One region of the Crossiella sp. CA198 genome, then DNA from elsewhere that is predicted to be linked to it. Evidence: riboswitches for the same ligand, from Rfam matches in the RefSeq annotation. Region 1 holds a riboswitch; each other region holds the start of a gene.

The links. A riboswitch is a leader RNA that binds a small molecule or an ion and turns the genes downstream of it on or off. The one in region 1 is predicted to bind cobalamin.
Region 2: linked by a shared signal. The riboswitch ahead of cobN (cobaltochelatase subunit CobN) and the one ahead of ACTOWY_RS13800 (ribonucleoside-diphosphate reductase subunit alpha) in region 1 are both predicted to bind cobalamin.
Region 3: linked by a shared signal. The riboswitch ahead of ACTOWY_RS12220 (ABC transporter substrate-binding protein) and the one ahead of ACTOWY_RS13800 (ribonucleoside-diphosphate reductase subunit alpha) in region 1 are both predicted to bind cobalamin.
Region 4: linked by a shared signal. The riboswitch ahead of ACTOWY_RS17690 (CbtB domain-containing protein) and the one ahead of ACTOWY_RS13800 (ribonucleoside-diphosphate reductase subunit alpha) in region 1 are both predicted to bind cobalamin.

What each region holds. Positions count from the first base shown of each region.
Region 1 is NZ_JBQJIM010000007.1:173,556-178,293, forward strand. It holds gene ACTOWY_RS13795 (ribonucleotide-diphosphate reductase subunit beta) at 1-274, opposite strand, end outside; gene ACTOWY_RS13800 (ribonucleoside-diphosphate reductase subunit alpha) at 271-3,132, opposite strand; cobalamin riboswitch at 3,423-3,659, opposite strand; gene ACTOWY_RS13805 (NADPH:quinone oxidoreductase family protein) at 3,767-4,738, shown strand, end outside.
Region 2 is NZ_JBQJIM010000043.1:2,795-7,532, forward strand. It holds gene ACTOWY_RS41725 (precorrin-8X methylmutase) at 1-184, opposite strand, end outside; gene ACTOWY_RS41730 (hypothetical protein) at 181-1,296, opposite strand; cobalamin riboswitch at 1,303-1,436, shown strand; gene cobN (cobaltochelatase subunit CobN) at 1,472-4,738, shown strand, end outside.
Region 3 is NZ_JBQJIM010000006.1:224,286-229,023, forward strand. It holds gene ACTOWY_RS12210 (ABC transporter ATP-binding protein) at 1-188, opposite strand, end outside; gene ACTOWY_RS12215 (FecCD family ABC transporter permease) at 185-1,216, opposite strand; gene ACTOWY_RS12220 (ABC transporter substrate-binding protein) at 1,213-2,190, opposite strand; cobalamin riboswitch at 2,219-2,356, opposite strand; gene ACTOWY_RS12225 (superoxide dismutase) at 2,471-3,094, shown strand; gene ACTOWY_RS12230 (MFS transporter) at 3,250-4,512, opposite strand; gene ACTOWY_RS12235 (MarR family winged helix-turn-helix transcriptional regulator) at 4,615-4,738, opposite strand, start outside.
Region 4 is NZ_JBQJIM010000009.1:302,832-307,569, forward strand. It holds gene ACTOWY_RS17675 (hypothetical protein) at 1-34, opposite strand, end outside; gene ACTOWY_RS17680 (class I SAM-dependent methyltransferase) at 88-918, opposite strand; gene ACTOWY_RS17685 (CbtA family protein) at 978-1,727, opposite strand; gene ACTOWY_RS17690 (CbtB domain-containing protein) at 1,742-1,939, opposite strand; cobalamin riboswitch at 1,963-2,140, opposite strand; gene ACTOWY_RS17695 (TetR/AcrR family transcriptional regulator) at 2,280-2,891, opposite strand; gene ACTOWY_RS17700 (PDR/VanB family oxidoreductase) at 2,953-3,984, opposite strand; gene ACTOWY_RS17705 (metal-dependent hydrolase) at 3,984-4,738, opposite strand, start outside.

The DNA.
Region 1 (4,738 bases):
GGTTGCGCTTGATCGCCCGGCGCTCATCGTCGGTCAGGCCGGTCGGGGACTTCCACAGGGCGATGTCGGCCTGCATGGAGACCTCGGTGGGCATCCAGTGGTTGTTGCAGCCCGCCAGGTACTTGTCCCAGGCCCAGTTGTACTTCAGCGGCAGCAGCTGGTTGACGTCGGCGCGACAGTTGATCATCGCCTTGTCGTCCACGCTGACCCGGCCGCCGCTGCGGTCGATCTGGCCGAGGCCGGTGGCGTCGACAGAGGGTTCAAGGGCGGTCACTGGCAGGCCTCGCAGTCCGGGTCGGTGATGGAGCAGGCCAGCGCCTCGGCGGCCTGGGCGGCGGCGGGGGAGACCGCGGCCGGGGCGGGTTCGGGCGCCACCAGCACGGGGGAGACGGCGTTGAGCTTGCCGTCGGTGCCGCGCAGGGTGGACTTCTCCACGTGCGTGGCGCTCTGCGCGCGCAGGTAGTACGTGGTCTTCAGGCCGCGCAGCCAGGCCAGCTGGTAGAGCGAGTCCAGCTTCTTGCCGCTGGGCTTGGCCATGTAGAGGTTGAGCGACTGGGCCTGGTCGATCCACTTCTGCCGCCGCGCCGCCGCCTCGATCAGCCACTCGCTGTCCAGCTCGAACGCGGTGGCGTACAAGGACTTCAGCTCGGCCGGGATGCGCTCGATGGCGCCGAGGCTGCCGTCGAAGTACTTCAGGTCGCCGATCATGACCTCATCCCACAGCCCGCGCTCCTTCAGCTCGCGCACCAGTTGCGGGTTGACCACGGTGAAGTCGCCGGACATGTTCGACTTCACGTACAGGTTGCGGTACAGCGGTTCGATCGACTGGTTGACCCCGGTGATGTTGGCGATGGTCGCGGTCGGCGCGATCGCCATCACGTTGGAGTTGCGCATGCCGACCTCGACCACGCGCGCCCGCAGCGTGTCCCAGTCCAAAGTGGACGAACGGTCCACCGCGAGGTCGCCCGCGCGGTTGTCGGCCAGGATCTGTACCGAGTCGATCGGCAGGATCCCCTTGCTCCACAACGAACCCGGGAAGGACTCGTACGCGCCACGCTCGGCGGCCAGCTCGGCCGAGGCCGAGATCGCGTAGTAGGAGATCTCCTCCATGCTGCGGTCGGCGAACTCCACCGCGCCCGGCGAGGCCATCGGCAGCCGCAGCGCGTAGAGCGCGTCCTGGAAGCCCATCAGGCCCAGGCCCACCGGACGGTGCCGCATGTTGGACCGGCGCGCCTCGGGGATGGTGTAGAAGTTGACGTCGATCACGTTGTCCAGCATGCGGACCGCGGTGCGCACGGTCTTCTCCAGCCGGGCGTGGTCGATGCCCTCCGGCGTGATGTGCTGGGCCAGGTTGACCGAGCCGAGGTTGCACACGGCGACCTCGTCTAGCGAAGATCCGCTTGCGGGATCGAGAATCCCAACCTGGGTGTTGAGCGTGATCTCGGTGCACAGGTTGGAGGAGTGCACCACACCCGAGTGCTGCTGCGGGGAACGCAGGTTGCACGGGTCCTTGAAGGTGATCCACGGGTGACCGGTCTCGAACAGCATGGTCAGCATCCGCCGCCATAGGTCCTTGGCCTGCACCCGGCGGAAGACCCGGATCTCGCCGCGGTCGGCCGCCGCCTCGTACTCGGCGTACTTGCGGGAGAACTCCAGGCCGTAGGCGTCGTGCAGGTCCGGGACCTCATCCGGGGAGAACAGCGTCCACTGGCCGTCCGCGCGCACCCGGCGCAGGAACTCATCCGGCACCCAGTTCGCGGTGTTCATGTCGTGCGTGCGCCGCCGGTCGTCGCCGGTGTTCTTGCGCAGGTCGAGGAATTCCTCGACGTCGATGTGCCAGGTTTCCAGGTAGGCGCAGACCGCGCCCTTGCGCTTGCCGCCCTGGTTGACCGCGACCGCGGTGTCGTTGGCGATCTTCAGGAACGGCACCACGCCCTGGGACTTGCCGTTGGTGCCCTTGATGTGCGCGCCGATACCGCGCACCGGGGTCCAGTCGTTGCCCAGCCCGCCCGCGTACTTGGACAGCAGCGCGTTGTTGCTGATGCCGTGGAAGATCCCCTCCAGGTCATCGCCCACCGTGGTGAGGAAGCAGGAGGACAGCTGCGAGCGGGTGGTGCCCGCGTTGAACAGCGTCGGCGTGGAGCACATGAAGTCGAAGCTGGAGATCAGGTCGTAGAACTCGATCGCCCGCGCCTCGCGGTCGTCCTCACGCAGCGCCAGGCCCATGGCCACCCGCATGAAGAAGGCCTGCGGCAGCTCGTAGCGGACCTCGTCGCTGTGCAACAGGTACCGGTCGTAGAGGGTCTGCATGCCCAGGAACTGGAACTGCAGGTCGCGGTCGGCCACCAGGGCCGCGCCCAGGCGTTCCAGGTCGAACTTGGCCAGTTCGGTGTCGAGCTGGTCCAGCTCCACGCCACGCCGGATGAACTCGGCGAAGTAGACCGGGTACTGCTCGGTCATCTGCGCGTGGCTGGCCACCCGCTCCTCGCCGGCCAGGAAGCCGAGGGCCTCACCGCGCAGCTTGTCCAGCAGCAGCCGGGCGCTGACGTAGGAGTAGTTCGGGTCGTTCTCGACCATGGTGCGCGCGGCCATCACCGGCGCCACGCTCAGCTCGGCCGGGCTGATCCCGTTGTAGAGGTTGCGCATGGTCTCGGCGAGCACGGTCTCCGCGGCGACCGCGGTCAGCCCGGCGCAGGACTCCTGGATCACCAGCGCGAGCCGCGCGGCATCCAGCGGGACCAGCGTGCCGTCGGCCTGGCGCACCGAGAACCGCGGCGCGGCCGTGGGCGCGGACACCGCGCGGGCCTTGGTGTGCTCCTCGCGGTAGAGCACGTAGGCGCGGGCGACCTTCTGGTGCCCGGCCCGCATGAGGGTCAGTTCGACCTGGTCCTGGATCTGCTCGATGTGCAACGGCCGGTCCGGTCCGGCGTGCCGCAACAGAGCCTGTTCCACCGACTGGGTCAGCTCGGCGATCTGTTCCCGCACGCGCGGCGAGGCGCCGGCGTCGGTGCCCTCCACGGCCAGCCAGGCCTTGGTCATCGCGACCGAGATCTTGCTCGCTTCGAACGGGGACACCGCGCCGTTGCGGCGGATCACCGTGATCGCCCCCGAGGCGATCTCTGGCGAATGCACTGACACGAAAGCTGCTCCAAAATGTGTGCTGGGCGGACGAAGGCAGCGCCGGGCGACCGGGCACCCGGGTGCGGGTTCGGTTGCCGTCGCTGGGGAAGCTTGGGTGAGGCGTTAGCTCTGAGGCTCGCTAGCACTCGCGGGCGATGCGGTCATACAGGTCGTCTCTCCTCGCGAGCGCCGGCGCCGATGGGCCGCGGAGTCAGAGGCAGGCGAGGGCCGACCGGGGCGCGCGGAGGCGCCGTCTGGTCGTCCGCTCGGCCTTCCCACGAGACCGCGAACCGGGCACACCGTCGGTGCGCCCGCTGACGGCAGGTCTTCGGACTCGTGGGCGTGCCGGCCGGGGCCGGTCTCCTACTGGCCGTCGCTTCCCGGACCGTGGCGTCCAGTGCTGTACCGGCGCGATCGCTCGGCCGGTGACGGCGGTCGTTCCCACTCACCGCTGCGGGGCAGTCCCGGAGTCGCACCGGGTTCCCTGTTGCCTCACCGGGGGTTTGCGTGCCCGGTGAACCATCAGCGGAACGGATACTACATGTAGGGGTCGCCTGTGCAAGCGCACCCAATATGGCCGTGTGTCGCGTGTCGGTGGGACATGACACGATGGGGGCTGACCGATCACGGTGCGTGGAGGTGTGTAGTGCGGGCATGGCGGGTGCACGAGCTGGGCGAGCCGCGGGATGTGCTCAAGCTGGACGAGGTTCCGGACCCGGTGGCAGGCCCCGGCCAGCTGCTGGTGAAGGTCCGGGCGACCGCGCTGAACTTCCCGGACGTGCTGATCTGCCGTGGTCAGTACCAGGTCCGCCCGCCACTGCCGTTCACCCCGGGGGTCGAGCTTTGCGGTGACGTGGTCGCGCTCGGTGAGGGCGCGTCCGGCTGGTCGGTCGGCGATCGCGTCATCGCCACCCCCGCGCCGCCGCATGGCGGACTTGCCGATTACGTCACAGTCAACGCGAACGAGGTCATCCCGGCGCCGGAGTCCCTGGACGACGCGCAGGCCGCCAGCTTCCACATCGCCTACCAGACCGGCTGGTTCGGCCTGCACCGCCGGGCCGGGCTGGCCGAGGGCGAGACGCTGCTCGTGCACGCCGCCGCGGGCGGGGTCGGCAGCGCGGCCGTCCAGCTCGGCAAGGCCGCGGGCGCCACGGTGATCGGCGTGGTCGGCGGCGCGCGCAAGGCCGAGGTGGCCAAGCAGCTGGGCGCGGACCTGGTGATCGACCGAAAGCAGGAGGACGTGATCGCCACGGTGAAGGAGTTCACCGGCGGCCGCGGCGTGGACGTGGTCTACGACCCGGTCGGCGGCGAGTCCTTCCGCGCCTCCACCAAGGTCATCGCCTTCGAGGGCCGGATCGTCATCGTCGGCTTCGCCAGCGGCGAGATCCCCAGCGCCGCGATGAACCACGCCCTGGTCAAGAACTACTCGCTGCTGGGCCTGCACTGGGGCCTGTACACGCACAAGGATCCGGCCTCGGTCCGCCAGGCGAGCCTGGAACTGGCCGCACTGGCCGAGGAGGGCCTGGTCGATCCGCTGGTCGGCGAGCGGCTGCCGCTGGCCGAGGCGCCCGCGGGCCTGCAACGACTCGCCGACGGCGACTCCGTCGGCCGGGTCGTG
Region 2 (4,738 bases), on a different contig from region 1:
CCGAGGCCACCACGCCGGGGGAGTGGCCGATATCGGCCACCAGGTCGACCATGCCGCAGGCGTGGATCATCCGCACCGCCACCCGGGCCACATCCGGGGGCAGTCCGGCCAGGTCGGCCTCGGCGCGGATGGTGGCGAAGGAGCGGCGGTAGATCTCCTTGCCGTCCTTGATGTACTCGGTCACTGCTGCTTCCTCCGGGCCGCGTCGATCGCCGCGGCCGTGTCCTCGTGCGGTTGTCCGTCGATCAGGTAGCCGTCCGCGGTGGCCAGCACGTCGATCGCGCCGCGCGGCCGTCCGCATCGCCGGGAGCAGCCCGACCAGTGCACCGGCCCGCCGGGCAACCCGAGGTGGCGCACGGCGTCGGCGCGCACATCGGCCAGGGATTTGGCGCAGCCGGGGCGGCCGGTGCAGGCGGTGACCGCGTGCCAGGGTGAGTCCGGATCGGTGATCAGCCCGTGCCCCAAGGTGATCGTCCGCGGCAGCACCAGACCGCGCCACGGTGTGAGCCGAACCTGCTCCACCGCGAGCAGGGCGCCGGACTGGTCCGGGTCCAACCGCCCCAGCGGCGCGCCCACGACCAGGCGCCCGTCCGGCAGCGGGCCGGGGGGCAGCGGCACTGATCCGCGCACCGCCAGCCGCTCCGTGGACACCGGTCCGCCCAGCCGTCGAGTGATCTCCGCGACACCGCCGTCGATCTCGGCCAGTCGCCAGGCCGTGCCGCCGTGCTCGGCCCGCAGCGCCAGGAATTCCAGGGCCGCCCGCAGCACCGCGTCCACCGGGTCGGCCACCCGCAGCCCTGAATCGGCCCCGGCCAGCGACAACGCCCAGGAAGAGCCAACCAGGTCCAGGCCGATATCCGCACCCAGCCCGCTCACCACGCCGCCGTCGTCCACGGCCACCAGGAACCGCCCCGGCAACCCGGCCAGTTCCGGCCGCGAACACAACGCGGCGTCGATCGCGTCCACCAGGTCCTGGTTGTCCGCCAGCGGCGCGGCCACGATGTTCCGCATCCGCTCATGGGTCAGCGAGGGCAGCAGCCCGGCCTCGGCCAGCCGCGCCCCCAACTCGACCTCAGCCCCGGCCGCCAGTCCTCTGAGCTGCACATTCGCCCGCGAGGTCAGCTCAAGCGACCCGTCGCCCAGCTCGATCGCGGCCGTTCGCAGCACCGCCAGCCGCGCCCTGGAGAGCGTGCCGCCCGATACCCGGACCCGGGCCAGGCCGCCATCGGCCGCCGGGTGCACCTCGATCGCGCCGGGACAGGCGTCCGGGCGCTGGCGATGTGGCGAAGCGGGCACCCGCGGGATGCTACGCGGCAGGTAGGGTCGCCTCGAACGGTGAACCACGGAGGAAGCCGGTGTGAGTCCGGCGCGGTCCCGCCACTGTCACCGGGTGCGAGCCCGGGAGCCAGACACTCCGCTCACCGTCCCCGACCGTCATGGGGCGCGGACCCCGAGGGATGTGGAGCCACGCGTGATCCTGCTGCTGTCGACCTCTGACACCGACCTGCTCTCCGCCCGCGCCGGCGAGGCCGATTACCGGCTCGGCAACCCGGCCCGGCTGCTCGTGGACGACCTGCCCGCCCTGGTCGAGGGCGTGGACCTGGTCGTGGTGCGCATCCTCGGCGGCCGCCGGATGTGGGAAGAGGGCCTGGACTGGCTGCTCGCCGGACCCCGGCCCGTCGTCGTGCTCGGCGGCGAACAGGCCCCGGACGCCCAGCTGATGGAGCTGTCCACGGTGCCTGGCGGCGTCTGCGCCGAGGCGCACGCCTACCTCGCGCACGGCGGCCCGGCCAACCTGGCCGAACTGCACAACTTCCTCTCCGACACCGTGCTGCTCACCGGTCTCGGCTTCGCCGCGCCGCAGCCCACCCCCACCTGGGGCGTGCTGGAGCGCACCGCCCGCACCACCAGCGGACCGGTGGTCGCGGTGCTCTACTACCGGGCCCACCACGTGGCCGGGAACACCGCCTTCGTCGAGGCGCTCAGCAGCGCGATCGAGGACGCGGGCGGCCAGGCGCTGCCGGTGTTCTGCTCCTCGCTGCGCACCGCCGAACCCGCACTGCTCACCGAACTCGGCAAGGCCGATGCCCTGGTCGTCACCGTGCTGGCCGCCGGGGGCACCAAACCGGCCGCCGCCTCCGCCGGTGGCGAGGACGACGCCTGGGACGTCGGCGCGCTGGCCGCGCTGGATGTGCCGATCCTGCAAGGACTCTGCCTCACCTCCAGCCGGGAGAGCTGGGCGGCCAACGACGACGGACTGTCCCCTTTGGACACCGCGACCCAGGTGGCCATCCCCGAGTTCGACGGCCGGATCATCACCGTCCCGTTCTCCTTCAAGGAGATCGACCCGGACGGCCTCACCGTGTACGTGGCCGACCCGGAACGCGCCGCCCGGGTCGCCGGGATCGCGGTCAAGCACGCCCAGTTGCGGCACATCCCGGCCGCCGACCGGCGGATCGCGCTGATGCTCTCGGCCTACCCGACCAAGCACTCCCGGATCGGCAACGCGGTCGGCCTGGACACCCCGGCCAGCGTGGTCAAACTGCTGGCCGCGTTGCGGGACAACGGTTATGACATCGGCCCGGCCGAAGGCGAGGGCGCCCTGCCCGGCGTGGCCAAGCTGGACGGTGACGCGCTGATCCACGCGCTGATCGCCGCCGGTGGCCAGGACGAGAACTGGCTCACCGAGACCCAGCTCTCCGGCAACCCGGTGCGGATCAGCGCCGCCAGGTACCGCGAGTTCTACGACACCCTGCCCGCCGACTTCCGCGCGGAACTCGAAGGCCACTGGGGTCCGGCGCCCGGCGAACTGTTCGTGGACCGTAGCCAGGATCCCGAGGGCGAGATCGTCCTCGCGGCGCTGACCGCGGGCAACGTGGTCGTCATGGTGCAGCCGCCGCGCGGCTTCGGCGAGAACCCGATCGCCATCTACCACGACCCGGACCTGCCGCCCAGCCACCACTACCTGGCCGCCTACCGCTGGCTGGCCCAGGAGTTCGGCGCGCACGCCATGGTGCACGTGGGCAAGCACGGCAACCTGGAATGGCTGCCCGGCAAGACCGTCGGCATGTCCGCCAGTTGCGGCACCGACGCGGCGCTGGGCGATATCCCGCTGATCTACCCGTTCCTGGTCAACGACCCCGGCGAGGGCACCCAGGCCAAGCGCCGGGCGCACGCCACCCTGGTCGACCACCTGGTGCCGCCGATGACCCGCGCGGACAGCTACGGCGACATCGCCCGGCTGGAACAACTCCTGGACGAGCACGCCAACATCGCCGCCATGGACCCGGCCAAACTCCCGGCCATCCGGGCGCAGATCTGGACCCTCATCCAGGCCGCCAAACTCGACCACGACCTGGGCCTGGACGACCGGCCGCACGACGCGGAGTTCGACGACTTCCTGCTGCACGTGGACGGCTGGCTGTGCGAGGTCAAGGACGTGCAGATCCGGGACGGCCTGCACATCCTGGGCGCCGCGCCCGAGGGCGAGGCCCGGATCAACCTGGTGCTGGCCATGATCCAGGCCCGGCAGATGTGGGCCGGACAGGTCGCCGCGCTGCCCGGCATCCGGGAAGCCCTGGGGCTCAACGAGGACGGCTCCGCCTCCCGCACCGACACCGACGCGATCGAGGCCAAGGCCCGCGAACTGGTCACCGCGATGGACGCGGGCGGCTGGGTCCAGGGCAGCGCCACCGAGGTGGTGCGTTCGGTGCTGGACAAGGACAACGAGGACGTCGCCAAGGTCCTCGAATTCGCCGCCGCCGAGGTGGTGCCCCGGCTGGCCCGCACCACCGACGAACTCGGCCACCTGCTGCACGCCCTGGACGGCGGCTACGTGCCTGCCGGGCCGAGCGGATCACCGTTGCGCGGCCTGGTGAACGTGCTGCCCACCGGCCGCAACTTCTACTCCGTGGACCCGAAGGCCGTGCCCAGCAGGCTCGCCTGGGAGACCGGGCAGGCCATGGCCGACTCGCTGCTGGACCGCTACCGCAAGGACACCGGCGAATGGCCGCCCTCGGTCGGACTGTCCGTATGGGGCACCAGCGCCATGCGCACCGCGGGGGACGACATCGCCGAGGTCCTCGCGCTGCTGGGCGTGCGGCCGGTGTGGGACGACCAGTCTCGCCGGGTCACCGGGCTTGAGGTGATCGGCCTGGCCGAGCTGGGCCGCCCGCGGATCGACGTCACGGTGCGCATCTCCGGGTTCTTCCGGGACGCCTTCCCGCACGTGGTCGCCCTGCTCGACGACGCCGTCCGGCTGGTCGCCGCCCTGGACGAACCGGCCGAGCAGAACTTCGTGCGCGCGCACGCCGAGGCGGACAAGGCCGAGCACGGCGACGACCGCCGCGCCACCATGCGCATCTTCGGCTCCAAGCCGGGCGCCTACGGGGCCGGGCTGCTGCCGCTGATCGACAGCAAGAACTGGCGCGACGACGCCGACCTGGCCGAGGTGTACGCGGTCTGGGGCGGCTATGCCTACGGCCGCGAACTCGACGGGCAGCCCGCCCGCGGCGATATGGAATCGGCGTACAAGCGGATCGCGGTGGCCGCCAAGAACGTGGACACCCGTGAACACGACATCGCCGACTCCGACGACTACTTCCAGTACCACGGGGGCATGGTCGCCACCGTCCGCGCGCTCACCGGCAAGGCCCCCGCCGCCTACATCGGCGACAGCACCCGGCCGGACGCGGTGCGCACCCGGACCCTCAACGAGGAGGTCTCCCGGGTCTTCCGG
Region 3 (4,738 bases), on a different contig from region 1:
TCGTCCACCAGCACCGCGCCATCGGCCGGGGCCAGTGCGCGGTACAGCGTGCGCAGCAGCGAGGTCTTGCCGGAACCGTTGGGCCCCACCAGCCCCAGCACCTCACCGGCGCGCAGTTCGAGATCGACGCCGTCCACCACGATCCGCCCGCCCAGGGCCACCCGCACGCCCTCGGTGCGCACGCTCATGCCGCCCTCCCCCGCCGCCGGTACAGCATCACCAGGAACACCAGCCCGCCCACCGAGGAGGTGACCGCGCCGACCGGGATCTCCAGCGGCGCGATCACCACCCTGGCCAGCAGGTCCGCCCCGACCAGGAACACCCCGCCGAGCAGCGCGGCCACCGGCAGCAGCCGCCGGGCGTCCGCGCCGACCAGGAACGCGGCCGCCTGCGGGATGATCAGACCGACGAAGGCGATGCCGCCAGCCACCGTGACCGAGGTCCCGGCCAGCAGCGCGACCGCGATCAGGGCCAGCAACCGCAGCTTCTTCGGATCCACGCCGAGCGCGGCGGCCCCGTCGTCACCCGCGGAGAGCAGGTTGAGCCAGCGCCCGACCGCCATGCCCGCGGCCAGCGCCAGCACAAGCACCACCCCTGGCACGACCATGCTCCCCCAGCGGGCATCGCCGAGTCCGCCGCTGAGCCAGAACAACACCTGCTTGGCCTGATCGCCCTTGGCCGCCAGGAAGATCACCATCAGGATGCCCGCGCCGAAGATCTGTGCCACGCCGAGTCCGCCGAGCACCAGCGCGGTCACCGAACCGAACCGCCCGGCCACCGTGAGCACCAGCAGCAACGCCACCAGCGCGCCCAGGAAGGCCGCGATCGGCACGGTGGCCGCGCCGAGCACCCCGGCGCCGATGCCCAGCACCATGACCACGGCCACGAAGAACCCGGCCCCGGAGTTGACGCCCAGCAGGTACGGATCGGCCAGTGGGTTGCGGGTGACCACCTGGGCCACCGCCCCGGCCAGCGCGAGCGCCGCGCCGACCAGCACCGCCAGCACCACCCTGGGCAGCCGGGACTCGCGGATGATCGAGGCCCGCACCGGGGTCCAGTCGGCCTCGACCAGCCCGGGTGCGGCCCAGTGCAGCAGGATCCGCCAGACCTGGCCGACCGGCACCGCCACCGACCCGAAGGACAGGGCCAGGCTGGCGGCGCCGAGCAGCGCCAGGAAACCGAGTAGCAGGGTCAGGCCGAGGGGAACCCTGGTCACTTGGCCAGGTCCGGGTGCAGCCCGGCGGTGAGCGTGCGCAGCGCCGCGGGCAGCCGGATGCCTTCGATCAGGTCGGGCAGGGTGAGCGTGACGAACCGCTTGTTCCGTACCGCCGGGGTGCCCTTGGCCAGCGGATGTCCTTCGAGGAAGCGGCGTTTGGCGTCCACGCCGCCGTTGTCGCCGAGGTAGTCCACCAGCACGATCACCTCGGGCGCGCGGTCGCCGACCTGTTCCCAGCTGGCGTCGCCGAAGACCTTGGGCACGTCGGCGAAGATGTTGCGGCCGCCTGCCCGCTTGACCAGGTCGTTGCCCAGCCCGCGCCCGCCGACGGTGAACGGGGCCTGCTCGCCGCTGTCGTAGAAGAACACCGGCACCGCGGGCTTGTTCGCGGCGGCGACCTTGGCGGTCACCTCGTCCACGGCCTTGCTGGTCTCCCCGATCAGCTTGGTGGCCTGCTCGGTCGCGCCGAGCAGCCGGCCGAGCACGCCCAGGTCATCGGTGTAGGTGCCGATGGCCGCGGTGGCGTCCGGGCAGTTCTCCGAGAGCAGGAAGGTGCGGATCCCCTTGGCTTCCAGAGCGTCCCGGCCGCGGCCGTCCTTCTCGGCGAAGGCGCTGGCGTAGCCGCCGACCACCAGGTCCGGCTCGGTGCCGAGCAGCTGCTCCAGGGTCGGGTACTTCTGCGAGATGGTCTTGACCTTGGCGTAGTCGGTGGCGATGGCCGCGGGCACGTCCGGGGTGTCCGGGTAGGCGGTGCCCACGATCCGGTCGGTCACTCCCAGCGCCACCAGCACCTCGGTGGCGTGCTGGTTCATGCTCAGGATCCGCTGGGGCCGGCCGTCGAACTTCTGCGTCCGGCCGCAGTTGACGATCTCCTGCGCGGCCCCGGCCGGGGTTTGCGGGGCGGCCGCCGGGCTCCCACAAGCCGAGAACGACAGCGTGAGCACGCACACAGCGGCAAGCAACGACTTCTTCATGGACACCTTCCGCGAGCCTCGACGGAGTTCGGTGATCGCACCCTCGGCAGGTACTCGGGCTCACCGCGTGAAGCGGCCCACCGTTGCGGGTCAGCGCCGGATTTCGACCGGCTTCCCCTGCTTGAAGGCGAACATTCGGACTTCTGCCGCTGATGCTCACCCGGCAGGACAAGCCAGGTCAAACTGCCGACCCCAACTCGTGACCATGGCTTGTTGCAAGTAACTTGTAGTTGCACAGCACTCTCATGAACTGACTGCCATTCACATGGGGAGGCTCTTGATGGGCGCCTACGTCCTGCCCGATCTGGACTACGACTACTCCGCGCTCGCGCCGGCGATCAGCGGCGAGATCAACGAGCTGCACCACAGCAAGCACCACGCGGCCTACGTCAAGGGCACCAACGACACCCTGGACAAGATCGCCGAGGCCCGGGACAAGGGCGACTTCGGCTCGATCGTCGGCCTGGAGCACACCCTGGCCTTCAACCTGGCCGGACACGCCATGCACGTGGTGTGGTGGAAGATCCTCTCGCCCAACGGCGGAGACAAGCCCACCGGCGAACTCGCCGCCGCGATCGACGAGGAGTTCGGCTCCTTCGACAAGCTGCGCGCCCAGCTCAACGCCGTCTCCACCACCATCCAGGGCTCCGGCTGGGGCGTGCTCGCCTGGGACCCGATCGGCCAGCGGCTGATCACCCAGCAGCTCAAGGACCACCACTCCAACCTCTCGATCGCCACCACCCCCCTAGTCGTCTTCGACGTGTGGGAGCACGCCTACTACCTGCAGTACCGCAACGTGAAGGCCGACTACATCAACGCCCTGTGGAACATCGTGAACTGGGCCGAGGTCGGCAAGCGCTTCGAGGACGCCCGCGCGGGCAAGAACGGTCTGCTGCTGCCCTGATCGTTGCCCCAGAACTTCGGCGGTGGATGCTCCGACAAGTTGACGTCGCCGAAAGAGTGAGGCCCCGGACTCCTTACGGAGCCGGGGCCTCACTCTGTTCCCGAACTGACTGCCGCTCCCACCACGAAGCGGACAAGACTTAGGTTAGGCTTACTTCACTCCGTCGTCAAGCCCCGGCGGCGCACCCGAAAGCGTGACCATCGGCCGACCGGCCAGCGCATGCCGCCGCGACCTGCGAGAACGGCTCCGCACACGATTGCGGCCAGCAGGGACACGATCCCGCCCACCAGCAGCGGCGCCTGGCCGCCGAACTCCTGCGCGACCCAGCCCATCACCGGGCTGCCCAACGGGGTCCCACCCAGGAAGACCAGCATGTACAGGCCCATCACCCGGCCGCGCATGTCCGGCCGGACGGCCAGCTGGACGGTCGAGTTGGCCGTGGTTGTGAAGGTCATCACGGCGATGCCGGTGGGGATCAGCATCAGTCCCAGCGCGGTGAAGGTGGGCATCAGCCCGACCACGATCTCCAGGATCCCGAACACGATCGCGCCGCCGATCATCACCCGCAGCCGCGGCTTGCCCTTGGTGCTGCGCCGGGCGGCCAGCAGCGCGCCCAGGAAGGTGCCTGCCGCCAGCAGGGTGGAGAGCAGGCCGTAGCCGTCGGCGTCGCGCTGGAAGACGTTGCGCGCCACCACGGCCAGGGTGGTGCTGAAGTTGAGGCCGAAGGTGCTGACGAAGAACACCAGCACCATCAGCACGACCAGGTCCTTGCGGCCACGCACGTAACGCAGGCCCTCGCGCAGCTGGCCCTTGGCCCTGGGCACCGGCGTGCCGCGGTGCAGCTGGGCCGGGTTCATCAGGAACAGGCCGAGGATCACCGCGACGAAGGTGGCCGCGTTGAGCAGGAACACCCAGCCGGTGCCGATCAGGGTGATCAGCACACCGGCGATGGCCGGGCCGGTGATCCGGGCCAGGTTGAAGTTCATCGAGTTCAGCGCGACCGCGTTGGTCACCTGGTCCTTGCCGACCATCTCCACCACGAAGGACTGCCGCACCGGCGTCTCCACCGCGGTGAAACAGCCCAGCGCCAGGCAGAGCGCGTAGACGTGCCAGAGCTGCGCGGCGCCGGTGACCACCAGCAGGCCCAGCGCCAGCGCGCACAGGCCCATCGCGGTCTGCAGGCCGATCAGCAGCTTGCGCTTGTCCATCCGGTCGGCCAGCACGCCCGCCCACAGCGAGAACACCAGGGTGGGCGCGAACTGCAGGGCGGCGGCGATGCCGAGGGCGACCGCGCTGCCGTGCGAGAGATCCAGGACCAGCCAGTCCTGGGCGACCCGCTGCATCCAGACGCCGATCAGCGAGATACTCGCGCCTGCGACGAAGTAGCGGTAGTTGCGGGTGCGCAGCGAGGCGAACATGCCCTTGCGCCGCACGGGAGATGGACTGCTACGCGGGGGTGGGGAGTCGTTGGGTGAACGGTCTAACTGTTCCGGCTCACGTTCCGCGTAGGTCGTCACTCGTTACTGCCCCGCCATCCTGTCTATGATCTCGGCCGCACGGGCCAGCACTTCCCGGTCCGAGTCGTCGAGTTCGGCCAACTGCTTGTCCAGCCAGCGTTCCCGCGCCTGCACATCGGCCCGGATG
Region 4 (4,738 bases), on a different contig from region 1:
GCCAGGCCGCTGCCGGGTCTTCCTGGTGCAGCACCAGGGGTGTGCGCAGGTGGCGACGGGCGGCCAGCTCGTGGCCGCGCCGCGCCCTCAGTCCGCCCAGCCCGGCCAGGTCAGGGTCGCCAGCTCGCGGCCGGAGGAGCCCAGATCCGGTGGCAGCTCAGGGTTGTGGCCGTGCTCCCGCAGCACCCGGTCGACCTCGGCGGCGGACTCCGGTGGCAGGCACAGGCGTCGGCGGGTGGTCTCGACCAGCTCGGCGAAGTCCCGGTGCTCGGGTTCCGAGGGTCGCCGCCAGCGGGTGAGGTGGGGGTGCACGCCGAGTTCGCCCAGTGCGGCGATCAGATCGTCGACGGTGGGACCCTCGGGGCGGGTGAGGCCGTGAAAGTGTTGCCACAGCGGGTTGAGGTCGACCAGCGGGTGCCGGGCCGCGGTCTCCAGCACCACGCTGCGCCGCGCGGCCGCGGTGAGGGCGGCGATGAACGGGGCCAGGTCGGGCACGTTGTACACCACGTTGCCGCACACCACGACATCGGCGACGCCGGCTCGCTTGGCCAGGTCCGGCCAGCGGCCGCGCAGTCCGCGGGTGGGCACGCCGAGGGAGTCCGCGCCCTCGATGCAGGCGGCGAGCAGGTCGGCGTCGGCGTCCACCGCGGTGAACTCGGTGACCAGCCCGGCGGCCAGCAGCGGCAGGCTGCTCGTCCCGGCCCCGGCGCCGATGTCCAGCAGCGAACCGGATTCGTCCAGTTCCACCCGGGCCCGGTCAAAGGTGGCCCCGGTGGGCGCGGCGAGCTGGGCGGCGGCGCGGCGGCGGAACACCTGACGCGGCAACACCCACGGCGATTCGGCGGCCCCGGCCAGCACATGCGCCGGGATGGCCCAGTCGGCGAGCTGCCGGGCCCAGCGTTCCTGTGCGGTGCTCACCGGGCAAGCATAGGGCCGGGGCCGCGGGCTCCTCGCCCCGCGGCCCCGGCCCGTTGATGCTATGCGGCCAGCGCGGGCGTGTCAGCCTTGCGCTGCTGACGCTCCAGCAGCAGGCCGAACACACTGGCCAGCACTGTCCACAGAGTGGCCAGCTGGATCAGCGAGTACAGCCGGAACTGCCAGAGCAGCGGGGCCGGGATGTCCGCCGGGATCGGGTCGTTGTTGGCGGGCAACAGGAAAACCACCAGTGCCAGCAGGACCACAGTGGACAGTCCGGTCAGCACCAGCCGGACCGAGCGGTCAAGACCCTTGCCCGCCAGGAACCGGTTGAACCACGGCGCGAGGTTGGCCAGCACCAGTCCCGCGACGATGACCGCCAGGTACAGCAGCGTGCGTTCCTCCACAGTGGACGGATCGCCGACGCCGGGCGGGTTGGCCGGGTACTTCAGGCCGGGCAGTAAGGAGATCGTCAGGAACCCGACGCCGCCCAGCAGCAACGCGCGGTCCAGGTCGGCCCGGCCGGGCAGCCGGTGGCGCAGCCGCGCGAAGGCGACCGCGAACACCAGGCCGATGGACAGCCCGATCACCACGGTGGCCAGCAGTCCGCCGACGAGCTGGGTGCCCCGGTCGAACAGCTCCTCGTGGTGGTCGCCCGCCGCGGGGTCGGCCGGGCGGGCCTCCTCCACGGCGAGTGCCGCTTCCAGGGGGATCTCGGTCAGGAAGTACTGCACCGCGGCGCCGGCCAGCCCGGCGACCACACCGGCCAGGGCGCCACGGAGCAGCGTGGATCCGAAGGTGGGAGTAGTCATCTACGCGGCCCCGTTCAGTGGCACGGAACGCCGAGCGCGTGCCGCCCGTCGTGGGCGAACTCGTGGATCAGCTCGGAGCCGTGTGCCAGCAACAGGCCGTTCTCCTGCAACAGCACGTACAGCACGATCAGCGCGGCGGCGGCGACCAGCCAGGACCAGGCTGGCACCGCGATGGCGGTCGGACGATCGGGGGACGCGGCAGATGCCGACATGTTCTCCTCCATGCCTCGTGGACGGTTCCGTACGCGCCGCAGCCGGTCTCCTGGCTCCCGGATCATGGCCACGTCTCAGGCCTTCCCAGACGGCTGAGCCGCCCAGTGACACTGTTCGAGACGGGACTTCCCCGGTCACAGTGGCGAGGACCACGCCGGATTCACACCGGCTTCCCGAACACTGCGGCCCAGTGACCGTAAGGCACCTGTCCGCAACGCAGCCAGCTCTGAACGGGTCATCAGGATCACAATCAGGTGGCGATCCGGCATAGCACGGAACTTTCGTCGCGTTCCCGCGTTCAGCAGCCGGAACCCGGGGCAGGTGTGGTGCGGGCCCGCCTCAGACGTCCGCGGCGATCCGGGTCAGCAGTTCGGCGGTGACGGGGTCGCGGGTGGCGGTGGCCGCGGTCATCGCGGCGAGCTGGTCGATCAGCCAGTCGATCAGCTCTTCGCGGCCGTGTTTGCGTTCCTGCAACCAGATCAGCAGGGTGCCCTCGACCACCGCGACCCAGCAGCGCAGGGTCAGCAGCATGAACGGGCTGGGCTCGGTGACCCCGGTGACGGTGAGGATCTCCCGCACCGCCACGTGCCGGACCTCATCGACCAGCGTGTCGGTGTCCTGGGTGGCGACCACGGATCCGCTGCGCAGCAACGCGATGTAGGCGGTGGCGTAGGTGTCGGCGACGTCGACGAACACCCCGAGGGAGTGCCGGAGCTGGTCGATCAGGGTGCCGGGCTCGCGCCGGGTCAGCCGGTCCACCAGCTCGTCCACCGCGGTGCGCAGCGCGGCCACGTGCACCTCGCGCAGGCTGCCGAAGTAGCGGTAGAACAGCGCTCTGGACACCTCGGCGTGGGTGATGATGTCCTCGATCGACACCAGTTCCGGCGCCCGGCTGCTGTACAGCTCCAGTGCCGCGCCGATGAGGTCCTCGCGGCGTTCGGCCGGGGACATCCGGCGTTTGCGCCGGGGCGGGCTGCTCGTCTCGGTCAGTTCAGTCATGTCCGGTTCATCATCACAGATCCAGCGCGAGCCGGGTGCGTGCGCGGGTCACGCAGATGCGCGCCTGGTCCGGTTCGTCGGCCGGATGGGCGCGGTCCGGTTCGCCCTCGAGCACCCGGACCCGGCAGGTGCCACAGAATCCCTGCTGGCAGGAGTAGCCGATATCGGGCAGCACGGCGCGGATCGCGGTGAGCGCGGAGACCTCGGCGGGCACCGGCACGGTGACGCCGGTGCGGCGCAGCTCGACCTCGAACGGCGCGCCGCCCAGGACCGGCGGTGGGCTGAAGCGTTCGCTGTAGAGCGGCCGGGTCACCGGAACGGCCTGCTTGACCGCGGCGAGCATGGGGGGCGGGCCGCAGCAGTAGAGCACCGAGTCGCCGGGGTCGACCAGGTCCGCCGCGGTGGGCGGGCCGCCGTGCTCGTCGTCGGCGTGCACCCGCACCCGGTCGCCGTAACCGGCCAGCTCGGCCAGGAACGGCAGGCTCGCTCGCGACCGTCCACTGTAGACAAGACGCCAGTCCGCGCCCGCCCTGGCCGCGGCGTGCACCATCGGCAGGATCGGGGTGATCCCGATGCCACCGGCCAGGAACAGGTAGCGCGGGGCGCGGACGAACGGGAAGGCGTTGCGCGGCCCGCGGATGCCCAGTTCGTCCCCGGCGCGCAGTTCGTGCACCTCCCGAGATCCGCCGCCGCCCCCGGCGATCCGGCGCACCGCGATCCGATAGCCTACCGAACGGTCGGTAGGGTCCCCGCACAGCGAGTACTGCCGTCGCTTGCCCGAGGGCAGGTGGAGGTCCAGGTGGTGGCCGGGCTGCCAGGCGGGCAGCGGGGTCCGGCCGGCGGCCACCAGGCGCAGGCTCACCACGTCCTCGGCCTCGGCCCTGACCTCGGCGATCCGCACCCGCCGCGGCGGCTCGGGCGGCCCCTCGGCGGCCCCGCCGCGGCGCAACAGCCGGATGTAGGTGTCCATCGCGCGCGCCGCCCAGCCGACCAGTCGGTCGGGACCGGCGCCAATGGGGTGCGGCGGGGTGTCCTGGCGGGTCATCAGTGCCCCGCGGCCCTGGCCGCGGGCGAGGTGGCCAGGTAGGCCACGGCCCGTGCGGTGGAGCCCTCCTGGGAGGGGTGGTAGGAGCGGCGCAGGAAGGTGGACAGCTTGCGCAGCAACGAGCCGTAGCCGGGCAGCAGGCCGCGCCGGGCGCTGCGCGGCACATCCCGCCAGTGCGGCCGGACCTGCCCGCGCAGCACCGGGTCGGCCTGCATCAGGTAGCGCAGGCCACGCACCCAGCACAGCACCAGCGCGGGCCCGACGACCGCCATCGCACGCAGTCGCCGCGGGTAGCTGCCGTCGATGTGCTGGTACAGGTCGAAGGCGACCGAGCGGTGCTCGACCTCCTCGGCGCCATGCCAGCGCAGCAGGTCCAGCATGGTCGGATCGATGCCTGCCCGGTCCAGGCCGCGGGCGTCCAGGACCCACTGCCCGAGGAAGGCGGTGACGTGCTCCACCGCGGCCACGTAGGCCAGCCGTTCGATCAGCCAGGCCCGCTGCCCGCGTGCGTCCAGGTCCCGGTCGCCGAGGATCCGGGCGAAGATCCACTCCACCTGCCGCACGTACGGATCGGGGTCGATCCCCTGTTCCCGCAGGTGTTCCTGGGCACCCTGGTGCGATTCGGCGTGCACCGCCTCCTGCCCGACGAAGCCGATCACCTGCTCGCGCAGTTCGGCGTCCCGGATCAGCGGCAGCGCCTGTTGGAAGACCCGGACGAACCAGCGTTCGCCCTCGGGCAGCAGCAGGTGCGTGA